DNA from 3 places in the Streptomyces sp. NBC_00038 genome. Region 2 is predicted to be linked to each of the others. Evidence: riboswitches for the same ligand, from Rfam matches in the RefSeq annotation. Region 2 holds a riboswitch; each other region holds the start of a gene.
The links. Region 2 has a riboswitch for thiamine pyrophosphate ahead of thiC (phosphomethylpyrimidine synthase ThiC). Riboswitches for the same ligand answer to the same signal wherever they lie in the genome.
Positions count from the first base shown of each region.

Region 1 (10,073 bases), 2.4 Mb from region 2:
GAACGACACCGCAGCGCCGTACCGCACCGATGGGAGACCTGGACATGTACCAGCAGATGATCTTCGTGAACCTCGCCGTGAACGACGTCGACACCTCGAAGAAGTTCTTCACGGAGATCGGCTACACGATCAACCCGCAGTTCTCCACCGACGACTGCGCCTGCGTGGTGATCAGCGACACGATCGTCGCGATGATGCTGAGCAAGCAGCGCTACGCCGACTTCACGAAGAAGCAGATCGCGGACTCCACCAAGACCAGCGAGGTCCTGCTGTGTCTGAGCGCCGAGAGCCGCGAGAAGGTCGACGAGCTCGTCGACGGCGCGATCGCGGCGGGCGGCTCGGCCTCGGGCGAGACGCAGGACCACGGATTCATGTACGGCCGCGCCTTCGACGACCCGGACGGCCACACCTGGGAGGTCATGTGGATGGACCCGGCGGCGGTCCAGGGCTGAACCTCGTCACGTCGCACCAGGTCCGGCACGCAGCACGGGGGTCTGCGTGCCCGGTGACGGGGCGATGCCTAACATGGCGGCGTGCAGCCGACCCCCTTCCATGCTTCCCACGACCGTGAGATCGAGTCCCTCGCCGAGTTCGACGAGGTCGTCTCGATCCACGGTTCACTCGCCCAATTCCGTGTCCAGGCAGTCGATCTGACGGACCGTACGACGGAACTGCTGTCCCTGGACGCCGCGGGCGCCGTCTTCCTCGGCTGCCCGATGGACCCCGACGCGGCGGCGAAGGTGCGCGCCGCGGGCGCGCTGGTCTTCCCGCCCGTCCCCGGGCTGCCCTTCGACCCGTACCGGGGCCTGCTCCACTCCCCCGACGAGCTCTTCGAGAGGCTCGACGCGGGCTACGAGGAGACACCGGACGCCCGCGCGTACGCCTGGTTCCAGCAGACCAAGGCCGACGGCGACATATTCGCGTCGATGCTGCGCTCGATCCACGACGACTCGGTCTCGGACGCGCTCGACGAACTCCTCGTCGGCGCACGGGTGGTGGGGGTGATGGGCGGCCACGCGATGGCGCGCGGCACGGAGGCGTACGAGGGGGCGGCGCGCCTCGGCCGTGAGCTGGCGCGCGCCGGTTTCACGGTCGCCACCGGCGGCGGCCCCGGCGCGATGGAGGCGGCGAACCTGGGCGCGTACGCGGCCCCCTTCGACGACCGGATGCTCTCCGAGGCCCTCGAACTCCTCGCGCGGGCGCCGTCGTTCACCCCCTCGATCACCGACTGGGCGCGCGCGGCCTTCGCCGTACGCGAACGCTGGCCCTCCGGTGGCCCCTCGGTGGGCATCCCCACCTGGTTCTACGGCCACGAGCCACCGAACGCCTTCGCCGCGCACATCGCCAAGTACTTCGCCAACGCGACCCGCGAGGACGGCCTGCTGGCCCGCTCGAACGCGGGCGTCGTCTTCCTGCCGGGCGCCGCCGGGACCGTACAGGAGATCTTCGACAACGCGACCCCGAACTACTACGAGTCCCGTGGCGAGCCGACACCCATGGTGCTCGTGAACCGCGCCCACTGGACCGAGAAACACCCCACCTGGCCGCTCCTCCAGTCGCTGGCACGGGAGCGCGCGATGGAGTCCCGAATCGCCCTTGTTGACCGTATCGAGGAGGCTCCGGACGCCCTCAAACGTCTCGGTGGTTAACGACAAGGTAAAGGCAACGCCTTGGCAGGGCATATGCATTGACAGCACTTAGCTGGCGCTTATAAACCAGTGAGGCTACTGGGGGCGAAGTTGTCGCAGCAAAACAACAGAACGCCCCTCTAACCCCCCGCAGTTGCGCATCCCGTGAAGGGCAATCGTGTCCATATCTCGCCGTACCGCACGTTCTGTGCGAATCCTCGGTGTTGCTTCAGCGACGGCCGCGCTCGCGCTCGGTGTCGCCGGCAACGCAATGGCCTGCAACATTAAGGACTTCTCCGCCGTCGCCGAGTGCGACGACAACGGGAAGGGCATCATCACCGTCACCGACGTGGACCCCTCGGGCGTCAAGGCCACCGTGTCGGTCTACCTCGAGTCGAACGGCGCCGACGCGAAGCTCGTCGGCGAGGAGACTGTGGTCGGCACCCGCGAGGGCGCCACCGTCTCGTTCTCGGAGGACTGGCTGCCCAAGGCCGAGTACCGCGTCCACATCAAGGCCGAGAACAACTCTGTCGACGAGGACATCGAGCCGAACCTGGTCGCGCCGGCCGAGGCCTGCACGACCACGGAGACTCCTCCGGCGTCGGAGACCCCGGAGCCGTCGGACACACCTTCCCCGTCCGACGAGCCCTCGGACTCGGCGACCCCGTCGCCCGCCGAGAGCACCACCCCCGCGACGACGGGCAGCAACGCCCCGTCCCCCGCGGCCGGTGAGTCCAACCTCGCCGAGACCGGTGCGAACTCCAACACCCCGGTGATCGCCGGTGTCGCCGGTGCGTTCGTCCTGATCGGTGGCGGAGCAGTGTTCTTCGGTATGCGCCGCCGTGGCGCGACGAAGGCCTGATCCTCACATCGCACGAACGTGTGGCCCGTCCCCTCTCCGAGGAGGCGGGCCACACGCCTGTCGTCGTGCGGGCGCTACCCGAACGTCGCCCGCTCCAGCCAGAACTCCAGCAGCTCCCGCTCCCCCAGCACCTCCAACCGCCCGCCCTCCAGCGGCAGTCGGCGGTAGAAGCCCAGCAGTACGTCGGTCAGCGGCCCCCGCAGCGCGACAGTCGCCTTCTCGTGACCCCGCCGCCAGACGACCCCCTTCTCGGTGAGCTCGACGACCCACTCGGCATTCAGCTCGGGGTTCGTGTCGGTGGCGTGGAGGTGAATGCTGCGACCGGGGCCGCGCAGCTCCGCCGCCGCGTCGTGCGGCTGAGTCCGCTGCACGTACTCCACGATCCCCAGCCATTCGTCGATCGCGTCGGCGGCCACATCCGGTTCGACCTCGTACGGCAGCCCGGCGGCCAGCGTGGCGTCGGCGCGGTGGATCGCCAGCTCGTGCGTCATCCGGCGCGCCCAGAAGCCGGAGTCGTGCACCCCGGCCCACGCCCACACACGCGTGTCGGACCCCGCCTCCCGCAACGTGCGGACGAGCATCTCGCCGGTCTCCGCGAGCCAGGCGTCCAGAGCGGCGGGATCACCCTCGGCCTCCGGGCCCCCGGCCAAAGGCACGCCCCCCTCGGGGACGTTCTCCTGCGCCCTTGTACGGACGAGGAGTTCGACCCAGCGCAGCGCCCCGCCCGTATGCCGCAGGAGCTGCTCCAACGACCAGTCGGGGCAGGTCGGCACGGTCGCGGACAGCTCGACACCGTCCGAGGTCACCACGTCCCTCAACTGCCGCACCTGTAGCTCGATCGCATCGCAGTAGCGGTCATGCCCGAGTGGTCCGAGTAGCGTCATGAGCCGCACCTTATGCGGCGGGTGACTCCTCGAGTACGGCAATTTCGGCGGCGCCGGGCGGTCAGCCCAGGACGACGATCTCAGCCGCGTCGAACTCGACCCCGACCCGGTCACCGGGCTCCGGCGCGTCCCTGAGCGTGCACGCCGCTTCGAGCCGGGGCGCGCCCTCCGGCTGCAGCTGTACGGCGACATGGGTGCCCCGGAAGGTGCGTGCGGCGACGGTGCAGCGCAGCCCCTCCGCCGCGTCCACCAGCCGTACTCCCGCGGGCCGTACGAGCAGCGTGCCCGGCCCCTGCGGGGTGTCCTCCGGCACCGGGACCTTCCCCCACGGAGTGTCCGCCACCTCCCCGCTCACCCGTGCGTCCACCACGTTGTCGAAGCCGAGGAAGCGCGCCACGAACTCGTCCGCGGGGTGCTGCCAGACCTCAAGTGGCGTACCGGACTGGGCGATTCGTCCGTCGCGCATCACCACGACCCGGTCGGCGAGCGCGAAGGCCTCGCCCTGGTCGTGCGTGACGGCGAGCACGGTCGTACCCAACTCGCCGAACAGCTCCCGCAGTTCGACGACGAGACGTTCACGCAGCGAGCGGTCGAGCTGGCCGAGCGGTTCGTCGAGCATCAGCAGCCGGGGACGCGGCGCGAGGGCACGCGCGAGCGCGACCCGCTGCTGCTCACCACCGGAGAGCGCGGCGACGGCCCGGTGTCCGGCGCCCGGCAACCCGACGAGCTCCAGCAACTCCCGTACGCGTACGGCCTGTTCGGCCTTGCTCGCGCCATGCATCCGGAGCCCGAACCCGACATTGCCGCCCACGTCCCGCTGCGGGAAGAGCTGGTGGTCCTGGAACATCAGACCGACGCCCCGCTTGTGTGCGGGCACCCCCGCCTGGTCGCGGCCGTCGAGGAGCACCCGGCCGGCGTCGAGCGCCTGGAGCCCGGCCACCGCCCGCAGCAGCGTCGACTTGCCGCTGCCGCTCGGCCCCAGCACACACACGATCTCGTGCTCGGCGACCCCGAGATCGACGGCGTCGAGCACCGCCCGCCCGCCGAAGCGCACGGTCGCGGTCTCAAGGCTCAGCAGCATCTAGAACTCCCCGGTCCGGTCGGTCCGTACCCGCTCCAACAGCAGCAGCGACACCGCGCACACCACCATCAAGATCGTCGAAAGGGCCATCGCCTGGCCGTAGTTGAGGTCACCCGCCCGCCCGAGCAGCCGGGCCACGGCGACCGGCAGCGTCGGGTTGTCGGGCCGCGCGATGAAGACGGTCGCCCCGAACTCGCCAAGGGACACCGCGAAGGCGAACCCGGCCGCGACCAGCAGTGCCCGCCGCACCATCGGCAGATCGACCTCGCGCCACACCCGCCACGGCGACGCCCCGAGCACCGCCGCCGCCTCCCGCAGCCGCCCGTCCACCGCCCGCAGCACGGGCAGCATGGTCCGTACGACGAAGGGGACACCGACAAGGGCCTGCGCCAGCGGCACCAGGATCCAGCTGCTTCTGAGGTCGAGCGGCGGTTCGTCGAGCGCGATCAGGAACCCGAACCCGACGGTCACCGCCGACACCCCCAGCGGCAGCATCAGCAGCGCGTCGAAGCCGCGCACGAGCCGGCCCGCACGCCGGGTGAGCGCGGCGGCCGCCAGACCGCCGATGAATACGGCGATGGCGGTGGCGGCGAGCGCGTACTGCAGCGAGTTGCCGATCGCCTCGATCGGCGCGACCAGGAAGATGCCGCTGTCGTCGGAGGTGAGCGCTCGGTAGTACCCGAAGTCGGGTGCGTCCAGGGACCGTTGGACCAGCACGCCGAGCGGCAGCACGAGCAGCACGGCGATGCTCGCGAGCACCCCGGCGAGCAGTGCCCACTGCCCGGCCCCGCGCGGCCGGCGGGCGGTCGTCTCCGGGGCCACCAGGCGCAGGGCGGTCTCCCGGCGCCGTACGGTCCTGGCGTGCATGGCGAGGATCGCGCCCACCGCCACGAACTGGATGATCGTCAGCACCGCCGCCGTGGAGAGGTCGAAGATCTCCGAGGTCTGCCGGTAGATCTCGACTTCGAGCGTCGAGAAGGTGGGGCCGCCGAGGATCTGCACCACACCGAAGGAGGTGAAGGTGAAGAGGAAGACCATCAGCGCGGCGGCGGCCACGGCCGGGCTCAGCGCCGGCAGCGTCACCTTCCGCCAGGCCGCGAACCGGGAGGCGCCGAGCATCCGCGCGGCCTCCTCCTGACGCGGGTCGAGCTGCGACCAGAGCCCGCCGACGGTGCGGACGACGACCGCGTAGTTGAAGAAGACGTGCGCGAGCAGGATCGCCCAGACGGTGGTGTCCAGTCGTACGCCCCACAGCTCGTCCAGGAGCCCGCCCCGGCCGACCAGCGCCAGGAACGCCGTACCGACGACGACCGTCGGCAGCACGAACGGGACGGTCACCACCGCGCGCAGGACCTGCTTGCCCCTGAAATCGAAGCGCGCGAAGACGTACGCGCCGGGGAGCGCGATCAGCAGCGTGAGAGCCGTCGACGCGAGCGCCTGCCAGGTGGTGAACCACAGGACGTGCCGGATGTCGGACTGCGCAAGCACGTCCCAGATCCGGCCGAGCTGCCAGACCCCGTCCACCTTGAGACCGCGGGCCACGATCGCCGCGACGGGGTAGGCGAAGAAGACGCCGAAGAACGCGACGGGCAGGGCCATGAGCCCGAACCGCGCCGCGTCTCCGCGACGGGACTTCCTACGCGCGCGGGGCGCTACTTCAGTACGAGCGAGGTCCACGACTTGACCCACTGGTCACGGTTGGCGGCGATCTTGGCGGGGTCCATGGTCTCGGGGTCCTTGGCCTGCGGACCGAACTCGGTGAATTCGGCCGGCACCGTGGCCCCCTCGACCACCGGGTACACGAACATGTTCAGCGGCATGTCCTCCTGAAACTTCTTGGTGATCAGGAAGTCGATGAGCGCCTCGCCGCCCTTGGTGTTCTTCGCGTTGCTCAGCAGCCCCGCGTACTCGACCTGCCGGAAGCAGGTGCCGGTCGCGACGCCGGTCGGCGCGGTCGTCGGCTTCGGGTCGGCGTAGATGACCTCGGCGGGCGGCGAGGAGGCGTACGAGACGACGAGCGGCCGGTCCGCCTTGGCCTTCTTGCCCCCGGCCGAGCCGGAGAACTCCTCGTTGTACGCCTGCTCCCAGCCGTCGACGACCTTGACGCCGTTGGCCTTGAGCTTCGTCCAGTAGTCCTCCCAGCCGTCGTCCCCGTACTTGGCAGCGGTCCCGAGCAGGAAGCCGAGGCCGGGCGAGGACGTGGAGGCGTTCTCGGTGACGAGGAGGTTCTTGTACTCGGGCTTGACGAGATCGTCGAAGGACTGCGGCGGCGTCAGCTTGTGCTCGCTGAAATAGGCCTTGTCGTAGTTGACGCAGATGTCGCCGGTGTCGATGGGCGTGACCCGGTGCTCGTCCTCGTCGACCCGGTACTCCGGGAGGATCAGGTCCGAGCCCTTGGCCTCGTACGACTGGAACAGCCCGTTGTCGAGCGCGCGGGACAGCAGGGTGTTGTCGACGCCGAAGAAGACGTCGCCCTGCGGATTGTCCTTGGTGAGGATCGCCTTGTTGACGGCCTGCCCGGCGTCGCCGTCCTTGAGGACCTTGACCGTGTACCCGGACTCCTTCTCGAAGGCGCTCAGCACGTCCTTGGAGTAGGTGAAGGAGTCATGGCTGACGACGGTCACGGTCTTGGAGTCACCGCCGCTACCGGAACCGGACTCGGTCGAGCCGCACGCGGAGAGCGTGACGAGCCCCAGACCGACCACGACGGCCGTGATCGTCTTCTTCTTGCTCACTGAAATTCCTCCTGGGATGACCAGGAAGAGACGCGGCCCTGCCCGGGAACCCCTGAGAGTTCCCGGGCAGGGCGCAACAGCTTGAGTATTGACCGAACTTCCTACCCAGAATGACCTGGGCAAGGTTCTGAGGGTCTGCGGCCCACCGGTTACCCGGCTACCGCACTCTCAGCGCTGTGGCGCTCCCCTGTCGGAATATGAAGATGTGGATTCTGCGGTTGTTCCCAGCCAGGTTACCGCTCGGTGGCCGCGAGCTGACCGCACGCCCCGTCGATCTCCTGACCGCGGGTGTCCCGGACGGTGACCGGCACCCCGTGGGCAGCGATCGCCTCGACGAACGCCTTCTCGTCCTCGGGCCGCGAGGCGGTCCACTTCGAGCCCGGCGTCGGGTTCAGCGGGATGAGATTGACATGCACGGGCTTGCCCTTGAGCATCCGCCCGAGCCGGTCACCACGCCAGGCCTGGTCGTTGATGTCCCTGATCAGCGCGTACTCGATGGACAGCCGGCGCCCCGACTTCGCCGCGTACTCCCAGCCGGCGTCCAGCACCTCCCGCACCTGCCACCGTGTGTTCACGGGTACGAGGGTGTCGCGCAGCTCGTCGTCGGGCGCGTGCAGGGAGATGGCGAGGCGGCACTTGAAGCCCTCGTCGGAGAAACGGTTGATCGCCGGGACAAGCCCGACGGTCGACACGGTGATGCCACGCTGCGAGAGGCCGAGCCCGTCGGGCTCGGGGTCGGTCAGCGCGCGGATCGCGCCGACCACCCTCTTGTAGTTGGCGAGCGGCTCACCCATGCCCATGAAGACGATGTTGCTGAGCCGCGACGGACCACCCGGGATCTCGCCGTCCCTGAGCGCCCGCATACCGTCCACGATCTGGTGCACGATCTCACCGGTGGAGAGATTCCGGTCGAGCCCGGCCTGCCCGGTCGCACAGAACGGGCAGTTCATCCCGCACCCGGCCTGCGAGCTGATGCACATGGTCACCCGGTCCGGGTACCGCATCAGCACGGACTCGACGAGCGTGCCGTCGAAGAGCCGCCACAGCGTCTTGCGCGTGGTCTCCTGGTCGGTCGACAGATGACGCACGACCGTCATCAGCTCAGGAAGCAACGCCTCCTGAAGCTTCCCGCGCGAGGCGGCCGGGATGTCCGTCCACTCCTCGGGGTCGTGCGCGAACCGCGCGAAGTAGTGCTGCGACAGCTGCTTGGCACGAAACGGCTTCTCACCGATCGCGGCAACCGCCTCTTTACGCTCGGCAGGCGTGAGATCGGCGAGATGCCGCGGCGGCTTCTTGGCTCCGCGCGGGGCGACGAATGTGAGTTCTCCGGGCTTAGGCATGGCTGTACCAGTGTCGCAGACATACGGAGAGGGACTCGCCGCCCTGTGGACGACGAGCCCCCAACCGATAAAACCGCAGGTCAGCCGGACCCGACGAAGATCACCAACAACAGCCACACCACCGGAGCCGTGGGCAGGAGCGAGTCCAGCCGGTCCATGATGCCGCCGTGGCCCGGCAGCAGCGTGCCCATGTCCTTGATGCCCAGGTCGCGCTTGATCATGGACTCGCCGAGGTCACCCAGCGTGGCGCTGGCCGCGACCGCGAGGCCGAGGAGCAGGCCCTGCCACCAGGTGCCGTCGTCGATCAGGAACTCCATGCACAGCGCACCCGCCGCCATCGCGAAGGTGACCGCTCCGAGCAGGCCCTCGCGGGTCTTGCCGGGGCTGATGCGCGGCGCCAGCTTGTGCTTGCCGAAGCGCCAGCCGATCGCGTACGCGCCCGTGTCGCTGACCACGGCGAGGAGCAGGAACGTGAGCACCCGCCGCGAACCGTCGTCGGCCGTGAGCATCAACGCGACGAACGTGGCCAGGAACGGGATGTAGAAGGCCGCGAAGACCCCGGCGGTGACGTCCTTCAGGTAGCCCTCGGGGGGCTCCGTCATACGCCAGACCAGGACCGCGAGCGCGGTGAGCGCCATCGCCACCCATGCGCCCTCGGCACCCCGGACGTAGCCGGAGACGACCATCGCGGCACCGCCGAGCGCCAGCGGCACGAGAGGCGCCTTGATGCCCTTGCGCTCCTCGAGCCGTGACGTGAGCTCCCACAGCCCCACCACCACGGCGACCGCTATCACGCCGATGAACACGGCCTTGACGATGAACAACGATGCGACGATCACCGCACCGAGCCCGACGCCTACGCCTATGGCCGCGCCCAAGTCGCGTCCCGCGCTCTTCTTCTGCGGTGCGGGGGCGGGCTGTGGGGCGCTGGGCATGGGCTCCTGCGGCTTCTGCGACGAGTCCCCGTGGGGCGCCGTCGCCGGTGTGTCGTCGCGGAACAGGGGACCGCTCAGCCGAGCGGCCCCCCGGTCGTCATCCTGGTCTCCGCCGTGTGCGGGTACGTCGGGCACGATGGGCATGGGGCGAGTGTGCTGCGCGTCATACGCATCGTACGTGGGACCCGCCGGGGCAGCCCCCTGGACAGGCCCCTGGTCGGACGGCCCCCAGTACCCGGCTTGTGGCGGCGCCCCCCAGGAAGAGTCGTTCATCAGACCTCGAGCAGCTCCGCTTCCTTGTGCTTGAGGAGCTCGTCCACCTGGGCGGCGTACTTCGCCGTGGTGTCGTCGAGTTCCTTCTCCGCACGGCGGCCCTCGTCCTCGCCGACCTCGCCGTCCTTGACCAGCTTGTCGATGGTCTCCTTCGCCTTGCGGCGCACGGAGCGGATCGAGATCTTGGCGTCCTCACCCTTGGTCTTGGCGACCTTGATGTACTCCTTGCGGCGCTCCTGGGTCAGCTCCGGGAACACCACCCGGATGATGTTGCCGTCGTTGCTCGGGTTGACACCCAGGTCGGAATCGCGGATCGCCTGCTCGATGTTGCGCAT
Region 1 covers NZ_JAPELQ010000001.1:7,644,246-7,654,318, reverse strand. The annotation lists gene OG219_RS34690 (VOC family protein) at 45-452, shown strand; gene OG219_RS34685 (LOG family protein) at 534-1,649, shown strand; gene OG219_RS34680 (LAETG motif-containing sortase-dependent surface protein) at 1,837-2,490, shown strand; gene OG219_RS34675 (maleylpyruvate isomerase family mycothiol-dependent enzyme) at 2,565-3,374, opposite strand; gene OG219_RS34670 (ABC transporter ATP-binding protein) at 3,436-4,455, opposite strand; gene OG219_RS34665 (iron ABC transporter permease) at 4,456-6,132, opposite strand; gene OG219_RS34660 (thiamine ABC transporter substrate binding subunit) at 6,108-7,196, opposite strand; TPP riboswitch at 7,271-7,389, opposite strand; gene rlmN (23S rRNA (adenine(2503)-C(2))-methyltransferase RlmN) at 7,424-8,530, opposite strand; gene OG219_RS34650 (phosphatidate cytidylyltransferase) at 8,611-9,738, opposite strand; gene frr (ribosome recycling factor) at 9,738-10,073, opposite strand, start outside.
Region 1: linked by a shared signal. The riboswitch ahead of OG219_RS34660 (thiamine ABC transporter substrate binding subunit) and the one ahead of thiC (phosphomethylpyrimidine synthase ThiC) in region 2 are both predicted to bind thiamine pyrophosphate.

Region 2 (10,073 bases):
GGGGACGATTCCTGGCCAGTCGACGGCAAACGACGGGGTAGGCGATGCGTGAGTCGGTGCAGGCAGAGGTCATGATGAGCTTCCTCGTGTCGGAGGAGCTCTCCTTCCGCATTCCGGTGGAGCTGCGATACGAGACCTGTGATCCGTATGCCGTGCGGCTGACCTTTCATTTGCCCGGCGACGCGCCCGTGACCTGGGCGTTCGGGCGGGAGTTGCTGGTCGACGGCGTGGGCCGCCCGTGTGGCGACGGTGATGTGCACATCGCGCCCGCCGACCCGGACGCGTTCGGTGAGGTGCTGATCCGGCTTCAAGTGGGCGGCGATCACGCGTTGTTCCGGTCCGGGGCGGCGCCGCTCGTGGCGTTCCTCGACCGCACGGACAAGCTCGTGCCGCTCGGGCAGGAGCGTTCCCTCGCGGACTTCGACACGCATCTCGACGAGGCGCTGGACCGCATCCTTGCGGAGGAGCAGAGCGCGGGCTGAAGCGCCTTCGATGCCCCCATGTGGAGTAACGCTTCCTCAAGTGGTCACGGTCTCGGGCACCTGAGCTCGGCACCAAGGGGCGGCGCCAGGGGACGGGGCAGTGACGGGGTCAAGTGGCCTGAGCGTCGGGCGACTTCAGTGCTTGCGGCGGCGGCCCTTCCCGCCCCGCACCGGCGTCCTGGCCCCCACCGGCTCCGCAGGGGCGGTGGGGGCCTCCGGTCGGCCGGCCGGAGCCCCGGGGCGGTCGGCGGAGACCACCAGGGCAGCCAGCAGCGTGGTGACCGGTACCGCGGCGACCAGGCCGATCGAGCCGACCAGGGTGCGCACGATCTCCTCGGCGACCAGTTCGCTGTTGGCGACCGTGCCCACGCTGCTCTCCGCGATCGAGAAGAGCAACAGCAGAGGCAGCGCCGCGCCCGCGTACGCCAGGACGAGCGTGTTGACGACCGAGGCGATGTGGTCGCGGCCGATGCGGATGCCCGCGCGGTACAGCCCGCGCCAGCCCATCGAAGGGTTCGCCTCGTGCAATTCCCAGACCGCGGAGGTCTGCGTCACCGTCACGTCGTCGAGCACACCGAGCGAACCGATGATGATGCCCGCGAGCAGCAGGCCGCTCATGTCGATGGACGGATACAGACCGTGGATCAGGCCGGTGTTGTCGTCCGTGTTCCCGGTGAGTGACGCCCAGTCGATGAACCCGGAGCCGAGCAGCCCGATCAGCAGCAGAGAGAGCAGTGTGCCGATCACCGCCACCGAGGTCCGGGCCGACAGTCCATGGCACATGTAGAGCGCGATCAGCATGATGGCGCTGGATCCGACGACCGCCACGACCAGCGGGTTCGAACCCTGCAGGATCGCGGGCAGGATGAAGAGCGTCAGGATCATGAAGCTGATGGCCAGCGCGATCAGCGCCATGACGCCGCGCATCCGCCCCACGACCACGACGATCAGGGCGAAGATCCCGGCGAGCACCGTCATCGGGATCCTGCGGTTCACGTCGCTGACCGAGTACTGCAAGTCCTTGGGCGCGGAGGGTTCGTACGCGACCACGACCTTCTGGCCCTCGTGCAACTGGCGTGACTGGTCCGGCTGGACGATCTCGGTGAACGTACGGCCCTTGTCGTTGCCGGTGTCGACCCGGATCGTCGCCTTCTTGCAGTCGCCCGTCGCCTGCTGCTGCGCGGAGGAGCCCTCGGCGGTGGACGTGTCGCCGGTCGGGGTCTCCCCCGAGGCGTTCACGGAGTCGCAGTCCACCTTGTCGACCTTGGTGACCGTGGCCTGCTGGGTCTGCCGGTCGAAACCGACGCCGGTGCGTTCGTGTGCCGGGGCGCCGCCCGGCCAGAGCACGACGAGTCCCACGACGACCGCGGCGGCGAAGGGGATCAGCACCGCGGCGATGACCTTGCGCAGATGCTTGGAGACGGGAGCGGCGGGGCCATGGCTGTGACTGTGCGAGTGGCCGTGGCCGTCGCCCGGTCCCTGCCCGCCACCGGACCCCTGCCCGCCGCCCGGCCTTTGACCGCCGCCGGGGCCTCCGCCACCGCCCGGACCGTGTCCGTGGCCGTCGCCGGGACCATGCCCGTGGGGCGGCTCGGACGGCGGAATCGGGGGCTGCTGCATCGTGGTCACCGACCGATCATCGCAAGAACGGACAGGGCCCACTGTTCAACGCGTCCGATGTGACGCTAGCGTGGAGGCACCTTTGCACACGCGGGAGCTCGGAGCACCGGGCTGAGAGGGCGCTGACCTTCGTCTCAGCGATGTTTCACATGAAACATCGGCAGACGGAAGCCGCTGCGTCGACCGCCGAACCTGTTACCGGGTAATGCCGGCGTAGGGAGTAGGTCTCATGACCAACAAGGACGCACGCACGCCTGCCTCCAGCCAGACGGACGGGGTTTCCGTACCGTCCCAGAACGGCGAGGCCGGGCAGTCCATCGGCTGGCACAAGGCGTATGTCGGGGGTTCGCGCCCCGACCTGCGCGTGCCGGTCCGTCAGGTGCACCTCACCAACGGACAGTCCGTCACGCTGTACGACACCTCCGGCCCGTACACCGATCCGACCGTCGAAACCGATGTACGCCGGGGTCTGGCGCCGCTGCGCGAGAACTGGATCATCGCCCGCGGTGACACAGAGGAGTACGCGGGCCGCCCGCTCCGTCCCGAGGACGACGGGATCAAGCACACCTCACCGCGCGGAGGCCTCCGCAACCTCGACGCGGTCTTCCCGGGGCGGCCGCGCCAGCCGCGCCGGGGCCGCTCAGGACTGGCCGTGACGCAGCTCGCGTACGCCCGTCGCGGGGAGATCACGCCCGAGATGGAGTTCGTGGCGGTCCGCGAGAACGTCGATGCCGAGGTCGTGCGCGAGGAGATCGCCGCCGGTCGCGCGGTGCTGCCCGTGAACGTCAACCACCCGGAGATCGAGCCGATGATCATCGGCAAGCGGTTCCTGGTGAAGGTCAACGCCAACATCGGCAACTCCGCGGTCACCTCCTCGATCGAGGAGGAGGTGGACAAGATGACCTGGGCCACGAAGTGGGGCGCCGACACGGTCATGGACCTGTCCACCGGTCGCAACATCCACACCACCCGCGAGTGGGTGCTGCGCAACTCCCCCGTCCCCATCGGCACGGTTCCGCTCTACCAGGCGTTGGAGAAGGTGGACGGCCGCGCCGAGGAGCTGACCTGGGACATCTACAAGGACACGGTCATCGAGCAGGCCGAGCAGGGCGTGGACTACATGACGGTCCACGCGGGCGTGCGCCTGCCGTTCGTGCCGCTCACCGCGAACCGCAAGACCGGCATCGTGTCGCGCGGCGGCTCGATCATGGCGGCATGGTGCCTGGCGCACCACCAGGAGAGCTTCCTCTACGAGAACTTCGAGGAGCTCTGCGAGATCCTCGCGGCGTACGACGTCACGTACTCGCTCGGCGACGGGCTGCGGCCCGGGTCGATCGCGGACGCCAACGACGCCGCACAGTTCGCGGAGTTGAGGACACTCGGGGAACTCAACACGATCGCGAAGCGTTTCAATGTTCAGACCATGATCGAAGGCCCGGGACATGTCCCGATGCACAAGATCAAGGAGAACATCGACCTTCAGCAGGAGATCTGTGATGAAGCTCCGTTCTATACGCTCGGCCCGCTGACGACGGACGTCGCGCCTGCGTACGACCACATCACCTCCGGTATCGGTGCCGCGATGATCGCCTGGTGGGGCACGGCCATGCTCTGCTACGTCACGCCCAAGGAGCACTTGGGCCTGCCCAACCGTGACGACGTCAAGACCGGCGTCATCACCTACAAGATCGCCGCCCACGCAGCCGACCTCGCCAAGGGACACCCAGGCGCGCAGGTCTGGGACGACGCGCTGTCCGACGCCCGCTTCGAGTTCCGGTGGGAGGACCAGTTCAACCTGGCCCTCGACCCGGACACGGCACGGGAGTTCCACGACGAGACACTGCCGGCCGAACCGGCCAAGACGGCCCACTTCTGCTCCATGTGCGGGCCGAAGTTCTGCTCCATGAAGATCTCGCATGACATCCGACGCGAGCACGGAGGCACGCAGACGGAGATCGAGGAGGGTATGGCTCAGAAGTCCAAGGAGTTCGCCGCCGCCGGTAATCGGGTCTATCTGCCGTTGGCGGACTGAGGTCGCGGGTACGAGGGGCGTGGTGACCGGGGTCGTCCGATGCGCGGAGTTGTGCGCGTATGTGTATCGGACGGCTCCGGGGGCGGGTTCTCTCGGCAGACTGGGCGTATGACATCCACATCCATGAGCAAGGGTGCCAATCTTCCCGTCGATGCCGGGGCCGTACACGTGGTGCTCGGCTGGTCCGGAGGGTCCGGTGCGCCGGACGCCGATGCCTCCGCGCTGCTGCTCGGTGCGGGTGGACGGGTGCGGGACGACGGGGACTTCGTCTTCTACAACCAGCCGCAGCACGCCTCCCGGGCCGTACGTCATCTCGGGAAGCGGCAGGACGCCGGTGCCACGACGGACACGGTCGAGGTGGACCTGCGTGCCTTGGAGCCGGACATCGAGCGGGTCGTCCTGTGCGCCTCGGCCGACGGGGGCACCTTCGGTGAGTTGTCCGGGCTGACGCTGAGGCTGCTCGACGCCGGGACGCGGGACGAGCTCGCGTACTTCGAGATGGAGGCCACGACGGAGACGGCGTTCATCGGTGGTGAGCTGTATCTGCGGGGCGGTCGGTGGAAGTTCCGCGCGGTCGGACAGGGGTATGCGTCCGGGCTCGCGGGCCTGGCCACCGACTTCGGGATCAGTGTGGACGAGGAGCCGGACGCCGCCGTAGCCTCGCCGACCGTCGCTTCGGCGGCCACTCCGGCTTCCGCCTCAATGGCCACGCCGACGGCGGCTCCCCGGCCCGTGCCTTCGGCAACGCCCGCAGCAGCCCCCGGGCCCGTGCCCGCGCCGCAGAGCCCTCGTCTCACCAAGAGCGAGGAGCAGCTGCCCCTGGACATGCGCAAGCGGCTCTCCCTGCGCAAGGAGCAGGTGGCCGTCAGTCTGAAGAAGCACGGTGCGGTGGGGGTCAGGGCGCGCGTGGTTCTGGTCCTTGACGCCTCCGGATCCATGTCCGGGCTGTACTACAAGGGCGTTGTGGCCGACGTGGTGGAGCGGATGGTCGCGGTCGCCGCGGAGTTGGACGACGACGGAGTGATGCAGGCATGGACGTTCGCGTCCAACGCCGCCCGGCTGCCGGATCTGAGCCCGGGGGAACTGCCGGAGTGGCTGGAGCTTCATGTCCGGGTCGGGGAACTGACCCTGTTCCGGCGGAAGAAGGCGCGCAAGGGTCTGAAACCGGGGCAGGTGGACATGCGGGCGGTCGGCATCCAGAACGAGGAGCAGAAGGTGATCGCCGAGGTCCGTTCGTACGTCCGTGAGCACCCGGCCGCAGATCCCACGCTGGTGCTGTTCTTCTCCGACGGCGGTGTCTACCGCAACAAGGAGATCGAGAAGGAGCTGCGGGAGTCGGTGGAGGAGCCGGTCTTCTGGCAGTTCGTGGGATTGGGCCGGTCCAACTACGGCGTGCTGGAGCGGTTCGACCAGCTTCCGGGCAGGCGCGTCGACAACGTGGGCTTCTTCGCCGTCGACGACATCGCAGGCCTCCCTGACCCGGAGTTGTACGACCGGCTGCTGTCCCAGTTCCCGGCCTGGGTGACCGCGGCACGGCAGCTGGGGATCATCATCTGACCCGCCGTCGCGTGGGAGCGTACGCAGCCCGCCAGCCGGGTCCGCTAGCCGCCAGCCCGGAGCCGGGCCCGCACCGATGTGGCGCGAGCACGGCTCCCCGTCACGTGACCGTCCCGGATGTCGGCGTACCGGGGGTCACTCCGGCTGGTGTTCAGGCCCTCCGAAGTCCGGGCTCGAGAAGTCCGGGCTGCTGTAGCTGGGCCGTGGCCCTGCCGCCGGGCCGCCGTCGGGGCTGCTGAACCCCGGCCGGTTGTAGCCGAGTTGCGGCATGCGGCTGATCGGCGCAGGGGATGTACGACCCATTGCCGCCGCGCCCGGATCCGCGAGTGCCTCCCTGAGGAACGGCAGGATGCCGCGCGCCAGCAGGGCATCGCGCCAGGCTTCCCTGGCCCGGGCGACCTGTTCGTCGAGTTCGCCGCGCGCTCCGGCCTGGAGCGAGGACGAACCGTTGCGCAGGGCCGTGAGAAGCAGTCCGACCGCGGCGACCAGAATCGCGGCCGCCGTGACCGCGCCGAAGACCCACCCGGTGGTGAGGAGGGTCTTGGCGAACGCCGGCTCGGGGTCGAGCATCTTCAGGATGTACCCCACGAGCAGGAAGATCGCCGCGGCTGTGCCGGCGAGGACGGGGGCGAGCACCGCGACGACGGCGATGGCGCCGGCTCCGGCTGTCTCGGTGACCTCCCCCACGGTGGCGGCGAGCCCCATCGCGCTCGAGCCCGGCTCCGCGGAGCCGGCTTCCTTGCGAACGGGCGGGGTGGTCGGCGCCGGATGGCGCAGTTCCTCACGGACCTTCACGTAGTGCTGGTACTCGGCTGTCGCGGCCGCCGTGATGAGCGCGGTGGCGTTGAGTGCCATGGTGCGCAGTTGTTCCGGGTTGAGCCGCTGGCCGACAGCGGCGAGTTCCGGGCGGTGTGGTGCGGAGCGCAGCGCCTCATCGAGGATCCGCTCGTATTCCTGGCGGTCCTCGCTCAGCAGGTGCTGCGGAACGCTGTTCATCTGCATCCCCCGATGCTCCGTAGGGCTGATGGCTCGCACGCTGACGAGCCGTTGGGCAGAAACGGAGGGGAGCCTGCTACGGATAGTCCGATGGTAGAGCGGTGACGGCACGCCGTGACAGGGGGTTTCCAGAAATTGCCCCCTGGCCAGCGCAGTCCTCCGTGGGGGGACGCCTGCCCGTTGAACCCTCAGTTATCCAATGGCAGTTGCTGGACCAGCAGTTTTCCGGCCATGGTCACGCCGCCGTCCATCGCGATGGCCAGTCCGTCGGCGTAGAGATGCGGCCCGTCGACGACGGGGCCCGTACTGTCTTCGCCGTCCTCCGAGCCCACTTCGCCGAGCAGGTACGGGATGGGGCTGTGGCCATGGACGATGCGCGTGCCGCCGTATGCGTCCAGCAGGGAGCGTACGGCCTCGGCGCCGCCGTCGTCGCGGAAGGCGAAGCGCTTGGTGAACTTGCGGAACAGGTCCCAGCACTCGTCCGCGTCATTGCGGGTGAGGGTTTCGCGGATGGTGTCGTTGACCGCTTCGATGGAATCGCCGTAGTCGAGATAGGCGGTGGTGTCGGAGTGCACCAGGAGGTGTCCGTCGACCTGCTCCATGGCGTCGAGGCGGGCCATCCACTGCAGATGGTGGTCCTGGAGACGGTCCATGTCGGTCTTCTGGCCGCCGTTGAGCAGCCAGGCGGCCTGGAAGGTGGCGGTGCCCGCGCCGGAGTTGACGGGGGTGTCGGCGAAGCGCTTGGCGCCGAGCAGCAGCAGCTCGTGGTTGCCCATGAGCGCCTTGCAGTAGCCGCCGGCCGCGGCCGCCTCGGCGGACAGCCGCATCACCAGGTCGATCACGCCGATGCCGTCGGGGCCGCGGTCGGTGAAGTCGCCGAGGAACCACAGGCGCGCGGTCCCGGCGGACCAGTCGCCCGCGGCGTCGATGAGGCCCTGCTCCTGGAGCGCGGCGACGAGCTGGTCGAGATAGCCGTGCACATCACCCACGACGTACAGCGGCCCGGGTCCGTCGTCGGCCTCCGGAGCGGCGGGGTCGACGGTGACCTGAACCGTGTCACCCCGGTTGATGACCGGCAGATCACGTCGCGTCGGCGTGTAGCCCTCGGGCTCCTCGGCGGGTCCCGCACCCTCGTCGGGTGGCGTGTTCTGTGCGTACGGACCGGCCTCGTGGACGTACGCGGGCACCCGGAAGTCGCGCAACGTCGCCGCCCGCGCCAGCTCGGGTCCCTGACCGGCCCCCTGAGTCATCGACCCCTCCACCACCATCGCGCCGCATCTGCACCGGATCGGACTGCCTGGTCGCAGCGGCCCGCGGTGTCGTGGGCCCATCATAGGAATGCGGATCGCGCCATGTGATGACCCAGGGGTGGTGAATCGGGGCAGGAGCCCAGTTCACCGGGGTTTTTGCCCGAATTGGGCGGGGCTTTCCCCGCCCTTTCTTTACCGGGCGTCAACCTTTCTCGGGTGATCGGGGCGGACTCACCGTCGTACGCGGCGGACGGCGTTCGGAGGAGGTCCGCACGATCAGCTCGGTCGGTATCACCTGCTCGACCGGTTGGTCCGATTCGACCCCCTCGATCGCGTCGATGAGGAGCTGGACCACCGCTGTGCCGATTCGGCGCGGTTTGAGCGAGAGTGTGGTGACCGGCGGCTCGGTGTTCGCGTAGACGGTGGACTCGCTGCAGCAGACGAGGAGCAGGTCGTCCGGTACGCGCAGGCCGTAGCGTCTGGCCGCGGCCAGCAGGTCGGTGCCGTTCGGGTCGAAGAGCCCGTAGACGGCGTCGGGCCGGTCGGGGCGGGCGAGCAGCCGGTCGGCGGCGACGGCTCCCGCGCACGGATCATGCGCCGGGTAGGCCTCGTACACCGGATCCTGGCCCACGCGCTCGCACCAGCGCAGGTATGCGGTGGTGGAGAGGTGGGTGTACGTGTCGGTGGTGGTGCCGGTGAGGAGGCCGATCCGGCGGGCTCCGGCGTCGGCCAGGTGGTCGAGGATGCCCAGGACGGCGGCCTCGTGGTCGTTGTCCACCCAGGCGGTGACCGGCAGTGAGCCGGCCGGGCGGCCGTCGGAGACGACCGGTAAGCCCTGGCGGACCAGCTCGCTGACGACCGGGTCGTGGTCGGACGGGTCGATGACCACGGTTCCGTCCAGGGCGACGTTGGACCACACGTCGTGGCGCGAGGTCGCGGGGAGGATGACCAGGGCGTAGCCCCGGGCCAGCGCGGCCGATGTGGCGGCTCTGGCCATCTCCGCGAAGTACGCGAACTCGGTGAAGGTGAAAGGTTCATCCCCGTACGTCGTCACGGTCAGGCCGATGAGGCCCGACTTGCCGGTACGGAGGGTTCGGGCCGCGGCCGACGGGCGGTAGCCCAGCCGGTCGGCGACCTCGCGGACATGGCGTCGGGTGGCGTCCGGGAGCCGGCCCTTGCCGTTGAGGGCGTCGGAGACGGTCGTGATGGACACTCCGGCGGCTGCGGCCACATCTCTGATGCCCGCCCGTCCCGGCCGACCGCCGCGGCGGGTTGTCTCCGCCCGGCTCACCTGGTGCTTCCCTGCTGCTGTCATGGCGAGCCGATAGTAGGGCTCATGCGGTGGGGTAGTGCGGACGCATATGCACTCGTTGACAGGCACGTTTCTGCATGGTCGACATGGGTCAACTGCCTTGGAAATAAAGGTAGTTGAGCGATCCAATGGCAGGACGTGACTTGTCGGCGCGCATGAGCCTGCCAAGAGGCCCATGTTTCGAAGAGGTCTCAACTCACCTTCACGAGCGATGCGCGCTACGGCGTGAGCCACCGGCGCGCAGCGGTGAGAGCAGCGCGCCCCCCATTTCGTACACCTTCGTACGGGATGATCACCGGGGCCGTCCGCGGTGGCGAGGTGGTTGTCCACAGGCCATTCGCAGTGGCGCCGAATCCTCATAAGGTGAGAAGCATTGGTAGCCGGTGGTGGTCATGAGCCGGCGGTGGTCGCGAGGAGGACTGCGGTGAGCGAGACGAGCCCCAAGCTGCGTGCCGAGCTGGAGGGTATCCCCACCTACAAGCCCGGCAAGCCTGCCGCGCCCGGTGGTGCGGTGGCGTACAAGCTGTCCTCCAACGAGAACCCGTATCCGCCGCTGCCCGGTGTGCTGGAGAGCGTGACCGCCGGGGCAGAATCCTTCAACCGCTACCCGGACATGGCGTGCACGGGGCTGATGAACGAGCTGTCCGACCGCTTCGGCGTCCCGCTCTCGGACCTGGCCACCGGCACCGGCTCCGTCGGGGTCGCGCAGCAGCTGGTGCAGGCCACCAGCGGCCCGGGCGACGAGATCATGTATGCCTGGCGGTCCTTCGAGGCGTATCCGATCATCGCGCAGATCAGCGGGGCGACCTCGGTACAGGTGCCGC
Region 2 covers NZ_JAPELQ010000001.1:5,248,977-5,259,049, reverse strand. The annotation lists gene OG219_RS23700 (SsgA family sporulation/cell division regulator) at 45-482, shown strand; gene OG219_RS23695 (YibE/F family protein) at 618-2,111, opposite strand; TPP riboswitch at 2,183-2,339, shown strand; gene thiC (phosphomethylpyrimidine synthase ThiC) at 2,332-4,134, shown strand; gene OG219_RS23685 (VWA domain-containing protein) at 4,243-5,691, shown strand; gene OG219_RS23680 (hypothetical protein) at 5,827-6,693, opposite strand; gene OG219_RS23675 (metallophosphoesterase) at 6,876-7,952, opposite strand; gene OG219_RS23670 (LacI family DNA-binding transcriptional regulator) at 8,140-9,252, opposite strand; gene hisC (histidinol-phosphate transaminase) at 9,674-10,073, shown strand, end outside.

Region 3 (10,073 bases), 2.3 Mb from region 2:
GCGTGATCGCGTAGTCGGCGCCGGCGCGGCACTTGTCGACGAAGTGCTCGACGTCGATGTCCCAGGTCTCGGAGCGCGGGTGCATCTCCGGGAAGGCCGCGACGCCGACGCAGAAGTCGCCGGACTCCTTGATGAGACGGACGAGTTCGGCCGCGTAGGTCAGGCCCTTGGGGTGCGGCACCCAGTCGCCCATGGGGTCGCCGGGCGGGTCGCCGCGGACGGCGAGGATGTTGCGGATCCCGGCGTCCGCGTACTGGCCGATGATGTTGCGCAGTTCCGCGATGGAGTGATTGACCGCGGTGAGGTGGGCGACCGGGGTGAGCGTCGTGTCGACGACGATCTGCTGGGTCTCCTTGACCGTGCCCGCACGCGTGGATCCGCCGGCTCCGTAGGTCACGGAGACGAAGTCGGGTGCGACCGCCTCGACCCGGCGCAACGCGTTCCACAGGTTCCGCTCGCCCTTGGGGGTCTTCGGCGCGGAGAACTCGAACGAGTACGTCTTGTTGCCGGTCGCGAGCATGTCGCGCACGGTTCGTGCGCGGTCAGTCCTGGTGGAAGCAGATCCGAGGGCCATACCCGCAGGTTAGCCAGGGGGATCGGGTCCCCCAACCGAACAACCGAGAATTGTCCGATTTGTCGACTTCTTGTCCACCCCTCGGACAGTTTCTGGACAGCTTTTCAGGCCATCGGACCGCTAGTCGGACGGCTTCGCGCCGCTACTCGGACAGCTTCACACCGCACCGCGCAGCCGCTTCGCGAACTCTCCCGCCGCCGCTCCCGGGTCGTCCGCCTCAGTGATCGCCCGTACGACGACGACGCGGCGGGCGCCCGCCTCCAGCACCTCGTCGAGGTTGCCGAGGTCGATGCCGCCGATGGCGAACCAGGGGCGGTCGGTGCCCAGCGAGGCCGTGTACCGGACCAGGTCGAGGCCGGGTGCGTGGCGGCCGGGCTTGGTGGGGGTCGGCCAGCAGGGGCCGGTGCAGAAGTAGTCCACGCCCTCCTGGACGGCGGCTGCCGCGGCCTCGGACTCGGCGTGCGTGGAGCGGCCCAGGAGGACCTCGTCGCCGAGGATGGCGCGGGCCGCGGGAACCGGGAGGTCGCCCTGGCCCAGATGGAGCACGTCGGCACCGACCGCGTGGGCGACGTCCGCCCGGTCGTTGACCGCGAGGAGCTTGCCGTGACGTGCGCAGGCGTCCGCGAAGACCTGGAGGTGCTCCAGCTCCTCGGCCGCCTCCATGCCCTTGTCGCGCAGCTGCACGATGTCGACACCGCCCTCCAGCACCACGTCCAGGAAATCGGCGAGGTCGCCCTGGCGCTTGCGGGCGTCCGTGCACAGGTACACGCGGGCGTCGGCGAGCTGGGCTCGTGCGGCTGCGGCGGCATTGTCGGGCATGGGTGCATCCCCCGTTGTCGGTGCGTGGGGACCACGGCGGCCGGGGTGGTCCGTGGCCGCCGTGGTCCGAACGTCGGACGGTTGGTTCAGGTCAGACGGCGAGCGCCTGGGCGCGACGCTTCACCTCCGTGCCGCGATTCTCGCTGAGAGCCTGCGCGGGGGTACCGGGCAGGCTCGGGTCGGGGGTGAAGAGCCACTCGAGCATCTCTTCGTCGGAGAAACCGTCGTCCCGCAGGAGCGTCAGGGTGCCTGTCAGGCCCTTGACCACCTTGTCCCCGTCGATGAAGGCGGCGGGGACGTGCAGCGCGCGGTTCTCACCACGGCGTACGGCGATCACCTGGCCCTCCTTGACCAGCTGCCGGACTCGGGTCACCTCGACACCGAACTGCTCGGCGATGTCGGGGAGGGTGAGCCAGGCGGGGACGAGAGCATCGATCTTTGCGTCAATCTCGGTCACGGGACAAGCCTGCCATCCCGGACTGACACTCGGTACCCGAGTCCCGGCCCGACCGGGCGCAAAGCGCCCAAAACCTGCGAAGACGGCTCCCCGACGGTGGACCCGTTCCGCCTACGCCGTCGCCGTCTTCAGCGGGCGCGCCGGGTCCGACAGCAGCTCCGGGTCCATAAGGGCGCCCGCCTCGATGAGTTTGCGGCCCTGGGCCAGGTCCCTGGGGCGGCCGATCGCCAGGAGGGCGACCAGGCGGCCGTCGTGGAGCCAGCAGACCGTCCAGGCGGCGCCGGACGGGTCGCCGCGCCAGACGGTGGTGTCGGCGGGCGCGTGGTGACCGACGTACTGGACGAAGCGGCCGAACTGCTCGGACCAGAAGTACGGGACGGGGTCGTACGCGACGGGGGACTCGCCGATGATGTTCGCCGCCACCGTGCGCGGGCCCTGGAGGGCGTTGTCCCAGTGGTGGACCAGAAGGCGGTCCTCGTACCTGCCCGAAGGGAAGGAGGCGCAGTCGCCGACCGCGTAGACGTCCGGGGCGGAGGTGCGCAGATGGTCGTCGGCCACGACCTCGCGGTGGGCGCCGAGCTCGATGCCCGAGCCGCTGAGCCAGGCGGTGGCGGGGCGCGCGCCGATGCCGACGACCACGGCATCCGCGGGCACCCGGGAGCCGTCGTCCAGGACCACCGCGCCGGGCTCGACGCGCTCCACGCGCGCGTGGGTACGCAATGAGGCCCCGCTGTCCGCGTACCAGGCGGCCATCGGCGCGGCCACCTCGGCGGGCAGCGCCCCGGCGAGCGGCCGGTCGGCGGCCTCGACGACGGTCACCACGCACCCCGCGTCACGCGCCGCCGTGGCGAACTCGGCACCGATCCAGCCCGCCCCGACCACCACGATGTCGTGCTGCTGGGCGAGAACGGGACGCAGCCGCTCGGCGTCGTCCAGGGTGCGCAGCAGATGGACCCCGGGGACGCCCTCCGCGCCCGGCAGCCGGATCGGTTCCGCGCCGGTCGCGAGGACCAGGACGTCGTACGGCACCGGGCCCGTGGCGGTGTCCAGCTCATGGTCCTGAGGGCGTACGCCGAGCGCTTCGCGTCCGAGCTGCAGTTCGATGCCCAGCGCCTCGAAGTCGATGTCGAAGGCGGAGCCCTCGGCCTTGCCGAGCAGCACGGCCTTGGAGAGCGGCGGCCGGTCGTACGGCTGGTGCGGTTCCGCCCCGATCAGCGTCACGCCGCCGTCGAAGCCCTGTTCTCGCAGGGCGACCGCGGTCTGCACGCCCGCCATGCCCGCGCCCACGACGACGACCTGCCGTACCGTCCGCTCCTGAACCCGCGTCTTCTCGGTCACCTGATCACCATAGACAGCTGACAATTTGTCAGTCAGTGGGCGTGCTCGGTGACCTGTTCCACATCGCCCATCCTGACCTGTGCCTGGTCGGCGACCGGGGACAGGACGAGGCCGTCGAGCGAACGGGCCATGGACGCGGGCTCCCTTACTGAGACATACGGCAGCGGGCTAGGCTGGCCGACGTAAAGCACTCGCGGGAGTCCGGACGCACCGGGCTGAGAGGGAGGCTGGGACGGCCTCCGACCGTACGAACCTGATCCGGGTCATGCCGGCGAAGGGAGGGGCTGGACGCCCATGTCGCGTACACCGTCAGACACATCCCAGACATCAGACGCACGTCTCGCATCGCAGACATCAAGCACTTCAGACGTCCTTGTCATCGGGGGCGGAATCATCGGTCTTGTGACGGCTTGGCGGGCCGCGCAGCGCGGGTTCACGACCGCGCTCGTGGACCCCGAGCCCGGCGGTGGTGCCGCGCAGGTCGCGGCCGGAATGCTCGCCGCCGTCACGGAACTGCACTACGGCGAGCAGACCCTGCTGGGCCTCAACCTCGCCTCCGCACACCGCTACCCGGACTTCGCCGCCGAACTCACCGAGGCGACGGGCCAGGACCTCGGCTACCGCCGGTGCGGCACCCTGGCCGTCGCGCTCGACGCCGACGACCGCGCCCACCTGCGCGAACTGCACGCCCTGCAACGTCGGTCGGGGCTCGACTCGGAGTGGCTCAGCGGGCGTGAGTGCCGCCGCCTCGAACCGATGCTCGCGCCCGGCGTACGCGGCGGGCTGCGGGTCGACGGCGACCACCAGGTCGATCCGCGCCGGCTCGCCAAGGCCCTGGTCACGGCGTGCGAGCGGGCCGGAGTGGTGTTCCGCCGGACGTGGGCCGAGCGCCTGACCGTCGTACGGGACCGGGCGGCCGGAGTCGTCACCGCGGACGGTACGGAGCTGGCGGCGGGGCAGGTGGTCCTCGCCGCGGGGAGTCTCAGCGGGCGCCTCGCGGGCGTTCCCGACGCCGTACTGCCACCCGTGCGCCCCGTGAAGGGCCAGGTGCTGCGGCTGACCGTGCCGAAGCCGTACGCGCCCTTCCTGAGCCGGACCGTGCGTGCCGTCGTCCGCGGCAGCCATGTCTACCTGGTGCCGCGCGAGAACGGCGAGCTCGTCGTGGGCGCGACCAGCGAGGAGCTGGGCTGGGACACGACGGTGACCGCGGGCGGCGTCTACGAGCTGCTGCGCGACGCCCATGAGCTGGTTCCCGGGATCACCGAACTGCCGCTCACCGAGACGCGCGCCGGACTGCGCCCCGCGTCGCCCGACAACGCGCCGCTGCTCGGCCCCACCGAGCTCGACGGGCTCCTGCTGGCGACCGGGCACTACCGCAACGGCGTCCTGCTGACCCCCGTCACCGGTGACGCGATGGCGCATGCCCTGACCACCGGTGAACTCCCGGAAGTGGCACGCCCCTTCACCCCCAAGCGCTTCAGCCCGGCCCTCACGGAGCAGCCCGCATGAACATCCTCGTCAGCGTCTTCGTCAACGGAGAGCGGCGGCGGATCGCCGCGGGCACCGCTCTCGACACGCTCGTCGCGGCGCTCACCCCGGCCCCGTCCGGTGTCGCCGCCGCGCTCAACGAAACCGTCGTCCCGCGCGGGCAGTGGTCGTCCACCTCCCTCTCCGAGGGAGACCGCGTCGAAGTCCTCACCGCCGTCCAAGGAGGCTGACCCATGGCCGACGATCCCTTTGTCCTCGGTGGTACGTCCTTCTCGTCCCGACTGATCATGGGTACGGGGGGTGCGCCCAGCCTCGACGTCCTGGAGCGCTCGCTCGTCGCCTCCGGCACGGAGCTGACGACGGTCGCGATGCGGCGCGTGAACGCTTCCGTGCACGGTTCGGTGCTGTCCGTGCTCGACCGGCTTGGCATCCGCGTGCTGCCGAACACGGCGGGGTGCTTCACCGCAGGGGAGGCCGTGCTGACCGCCCGGCTCGCGCGTGAGGCTCTCGGCACCGACGTGATCAAGCTGGAGGTGATCGCCGACGAGCGCACGCTGCTGCCCGATCCGATCGAACTGCTCGACGCGGCGGAGACGCTGGTGGACGACGGGTTCACCGTGCTGCCCTACACGAACGACGACCCCGTCCTCGCGCGGAAGCTGGAGGACGTCGGCTGCGCCGCGATCATGCCGTTGGGTTCGCCCATCGGGTCCGGGCTCGGGATCCGCAATCCGCACAACTTCCAGCTGATCGTGGAGCACGCGCGCGTGCCGGTCATTCTGGACGCGGGGGCCGGTACGGCGTCCGATGCCGCGCTCGCGATGGAGCTGGGGTGTGCGGGTGTGATGCTCGCCTCGGCGGTGACCCGGGCGCAGGAGCCCGTGCTCATGGCCGAGGGCATGCGGCACGCGGTGGAGGCGGGGCGGCTCGCCTACCGGGCGGGGCGGATTCCTCGGCGGCACTTCGCCGAGGCGTCGTCTCCTGCGGAGGGGCTGGCCCGGCTGGATCCTGAGCGGCCTGCCTTCTGACTGCCGTCCGTGGTTGCTGCCTCAGGACTTCCCCGCCCGCGCACCGCCCGTTTCCACCCCGTTGAAAGGTGCGGGTCTCCCGTGGGGGTCCCCGCCGTCGGCGGCTGACTCCCGTGGGGGTCCCCCGCCACGGGCGGCTGACGCATGCCGCCCAGCTCGTGCGGCGTGCGTCACAGCTCGGCTGCAGTACAGCTCCGGTATCGGCTGAACGGGTGGGGGGTGACAGTGGCGGCTCGTACACTCACCTGCGTGGATACGACCCTTCAGGACCCGCTTGTCGGGCAGCTGCTCGACGGCCGCTATCGCGTGGACGCGCGCATCGCGGTCGGCGGGATGGCCACGGTCTACCGGGCCCTGGACACCCGCCTCGACCGCGTGCTCGCCCTCAAGGTGATGCACCCGGCCCTGGCCGCCGACGGCTCGTTCGTGGAACGGTTCATCCGCGAGGCCAAGTCGGTGGCCCGGCTCGCGCACCCCAATGTGGTGCAGGTCTTCGACCAGGGGACGGACGGGTCGTACGTCTATCTGGCCATGGAGTACGTCGCCGGGTGCACCCTGCGTGACGTGCTGCGCGAGCGCGGAGCCCTGCAGCCGAGGGCCGCGCTCGACATCCTGGAGCCGGTGCTCGCCGCGCTCGGCGCCGCGCACCGCGCCGGGTTCGTGCACCGCGACATGAAGCCGGAGAACGTCCTCATAGGGGACGACGGCCGGGTCAAGGTCGCGGACTTCGGGCTCGTACGGGCCGTGGACACCGTGACGAACACGACGGGCGCCGTCCTCGGCACCGTTTCGTATCTCGCCCCCGAGCAGATCGAGCACGGCACCGCCGACGCCCGCGTCGACGTCTACGCCTGCGGAATCGTCCTCTACGAGATGCTCACCGGCGACAAGCCGCACTCCGGGGACTCCCCCGCCCAGGTGTTCTACCAGCACCTCCACGCGGACGTACCGCCGCCGTCGGCCGCCGTGCCGGGGCTGGCGTACCAGCTCGACGAGCTGGTCACCTCCGCGACCGCGCGCAACCCCGCGGTGCGCCCGCACGACGCGGTGGCGCTGCTGGGACAGGTGCTTGAGGCGCGGGCAGGGCTCAGCGCCGAGCAGCTCGACGCCGTACCGCCGCAGGCCCTCGCCACGGGTCACCACAACGCCGAGGACCGTACGAGTGTGATCCCGCGCTCGCTGTCCGTGCCGCGCCCGCTGCCGGTGAACGAGCCCGCCGAGTACGCCGATGCCGCCGTGCTCAACGCGACCAGCCGGTTCGAGCGGACCAGCCAGTTCGCGTCCGAGCCGGGCCCGCCCTCGCGGCGCGCCCCGGGCAACTCCCGACGCGGGGTGCTCGCGATCGTCACGGCGCTCCTGCTGGTGCTGGGCGTCGGCGCGGGCGTCTGGTACATCAACTCCGGCCAGTTCACCAAGGTCCCGGCCGTCCTGGCGGTGTCCGAGACGACGGCCAAGGACCGGCTGGAGGCGGCCGGGCTGGACCTCGGGGAGGTCGAGCACGCGTACAGCGACACCGTGGAGCGCGGCACCGTCATCAGCAGCGACCCGGACGTCGGCGCCAAGATCCGTGACAACGACTCCGTGAACCTGACCATCTCCGACGGCCCGGAGACGGTGAAGGTGCCCGACCTCCAGGGCTCCACACTGGCCAAGGCGAAGGCGGCGCTGGAGGACGGCGGCCTGGCGGCGGGCCTGGTCACCCGGGAGTTCAGCGACGACGTTCCCAACGGCTCGGTGATCAGCACGGACCCGGAGGCGGGCACCGAGCGCCACGCGGGCTCGGCCATCGCGATCACCGTCAGCAAGGGCAGCCCGGTGGAGGTGGCCGACGTCACGGGAGCGTCGGTCGAAGACGCCACCGCGGAGCTGGAGGAGGCGGGTCTGAAGGTGAAGATCGCCTCCGCACAGGTCAATTCGGAGTTCGACAAGGGTCTGGTCGCCGAGCAGTCCCCCGGCGGGGGCAATGAGGCCGCCGAGGGCGACACGGTGACGCTGACGATCTCCAAGGGTCCCGAGATGATCGAGGTCCCGGACGTCGTGGGCGACAGCGTCGACGACGCGAAGCAGACCCTGGAGGACGCCGGGTTCCAGGTCGACGAGGACCGCGGACTGCTCAACCTCTTCGGGAACACCGTCAAGAGCCAGTCGGTGGACGGCGGAGACACAGCGCCCAAGGGCTCGACGATCACCATCGAGATCGACTGAGCCGCACCACGCCGACCAGTGAGCCGACCGATGACCACGAGGTCCGCCGACGGGGCGGGCGGGCGCGCGTGACACCCTGACAAGTGTGACCAGCAAGCAGCTCCGCAACCCCGTCGGCGGCCATGTCCCTGTGGCCGGCGGCCTCAACTCCGTCGGCCTGAGCTACGCCCGCGAGCTCAAGGCCGAGACCGTCCAGGTCTTCGTCGCCAACCCGCGCGGCTGGGCGACTCCCGCCGGGAACCCCCGGCGGGCCGAAGAGGACGCAGCGTTCCGCGCGGCCTGCGCCGCCGGTTCGATCCCCGCGTACGTCCATGCCCCGTATCTGATCAACTTCGGCTCGCACACCGAGGCGACGGTAGAAAAGTCCGTGGAGTCGCTGCGGCACTCGCTGCGCAGGGGCCGGGAGATCGGCGCGCTGGGCGTGGTCGTGCACACGGGGAGCGCCACCGGGGGCAGGGAGCGTTCCGTGGCCCTCGCACAGGTGCGCGAACACCTGCTGCCGCTGCTCGACGAGCTGACCCACGACGACGACCCGTTCCTCCTCCTGGAGTCGACCGCAGGTCAGGGCGCTTCGCTCTGTTCCCGCACCTGGGACTTCGGACCGTACTTCGAGGCGCTGGACGCCCATCCGAAGCTGGGTGTCTGCCTCGACACCTGCCACATCTACGCGGCGGGCCACGATCTGACCGGTCCGAGCGGGATGCATCAGACCCTGGACCTGCTGGTGGACACGGTCGGCGAGGGCCGGCTCAAGCTGATCCACGCCAACGACTCCAAGGATGTGGTCGGCGCCCACAAGGACCGCCACGAGAACATTGGCTCCGGCCATATCGGCGAGGACCCGTTCCGCGCCCTGATGACCCACCCGGCCACCGAGGGCGTACCCCTGATCATCGAGACGCCCGGCGGCAAGGAGGGGCACGCCGGGGACATCGAGCGCCTGAAGAAACTCCGGGAGTGAGGAATACCCCTAGGGGGTATGTAGTTGTTGCTCGCGACAGGAACCGCTACCTGACTCCGGGGGCTTCTCATGCAGCACGACGCGCACACCGGGCACACGCACGAAGGCCATGCTCACGGCATCGGCAAGGTCACCTGGTCCACGGCCGCCCAGGCGACCCTGCACTGCCTCACCGGCTGCGCCATCGGTGAGGTACTCGGCATGGTGATCGGAACGGCGTTCGGCTGGGGCAACGTGCCGACGCTCGTCCTGGCGATTACTCTCGCCTTCTTCTTCGGCTACCTGCTCACGCTGCAAGGCGTACTGAAGGCGGGCATCGGCCTGAAAGCCGCGATCCGGGTCGCCCTCGCCGCCGACACCCTCTCCATCGCCGTGATGGAGCTGATCGACAACGGCGTGGTCGTCCTGTGGCCGGGCGCGATGGACGCGGAGCTCGCGGACGCGGCGTTCTGGTGGGTTCTGGCCATCGCACTCGCCGCCGCGTTCGTGATCACCACCCCGGTCAACAAGTGGATGATCGGCCGCGGCAAGGGCCATGCGGTGGTGCACCAGTACCACTGACCGGCGCAGGAGCGGGAATCAGCCGGGACTCAGAGCTCGGGGCCGTCCCCGGGCTCCTCCTGGTACGAGTAGCGCTGCTCGCGCCACGGGTCGCCGACGTTGTGGTAGCCGCGCTCCTCCCAGAAGCCGCGGCGGTCCGCCGTCATGTACTCGACGCCGCGGACCCACTTGGGGCCCTTCCAGGCATAGAGCTGCGGCACCACGAGGCGGAGCGGGAAGCCGTGTTCCGCCGTCAGCAGTTCGCCGTCCTTGTGGGTGGCGAAGATCGTGCGGTCGGAGGCGAAGTCGTCGAGGCGGAGGTTGGAGCTGAACCCGTACTCGGCCCAGACCATGACATGAGTGACGGTGGGCGCCGGCGGGGCGATCTCCAGGATCGTACGGGCCGGAATGCCGCCCCATTCGGCCCCGATCATGCTGAACTTCGTGACGCAGTGCAGATCGGCCACGACCGAGGCGTACGGCAGGGCCGTGAACTCCTCGTGGGTCCAGCAGTGCTTCTCACCGTCGGCGGTGGCGCCGAAGACCCTGAACTCCCAGCGTTCGGGGCGGAACTTGGGTACGGGCCCGTAGTGCGTGACCGGCCAGCCGCGCTGCAGTCGCTGCCCCGGTGGAAGCTCCGACTGTGCCGCTTCTCCAGATTCA
Region 3 covers NZ_JAPELQ010000001.1:2,911,497-2,921,569, forward strand. The annotation lists gene metF (methylenetetrahydrofolate reductase [NAD(P)H]) at 1-574, opposite strand, end outside; gene thiE (thiamine phosphate synthase) at 731-1,393, opposite strand; gene OG219_RS13380 (Rv2175c family DNA-binding protein) at 1,485-1,850, opposite strand; gene OG219_RS13385 (NAD(P)/FAD-dependent oxidoreductase) at 1,962-3,188, opposite strand; TPP riboswitch at 3,372-3,485, shown strand; gene thiO (glycine oxidase ThiO) at 3,483-4,697, shown strand; gene thiS (sulfur carrier protein ThiS) at 4,694-4,906, shown strand; gene OG219_RS13400 (thiazole synthase) at 4,910-5,704, shown strand; gene pknB (Stk1 family PASTA domain-containing Ser/Thr kinase) at 5,954-7,909, shown strand; gene OG219_RS13410 (deoxyribonuclease IV) at 7,995-8,870, shown strand; gene OG219_RS13415 (DUF4396 domain-containing protein) at 8,940-9,431, shown strand; gene OG219_RS13420 (sulfite oxidase-like oxidoreductase) at 9,461-10,073, opposite strand, start outside.
Region 3: linked by a shared signal. The riboswitch ahead of thiO (glycine oxidase ThiO) and the one ahead of thiC (phosphomethylpyrimidine synthase ThiC) in region 2 are both predicted to bind thiamine pyrophosphate.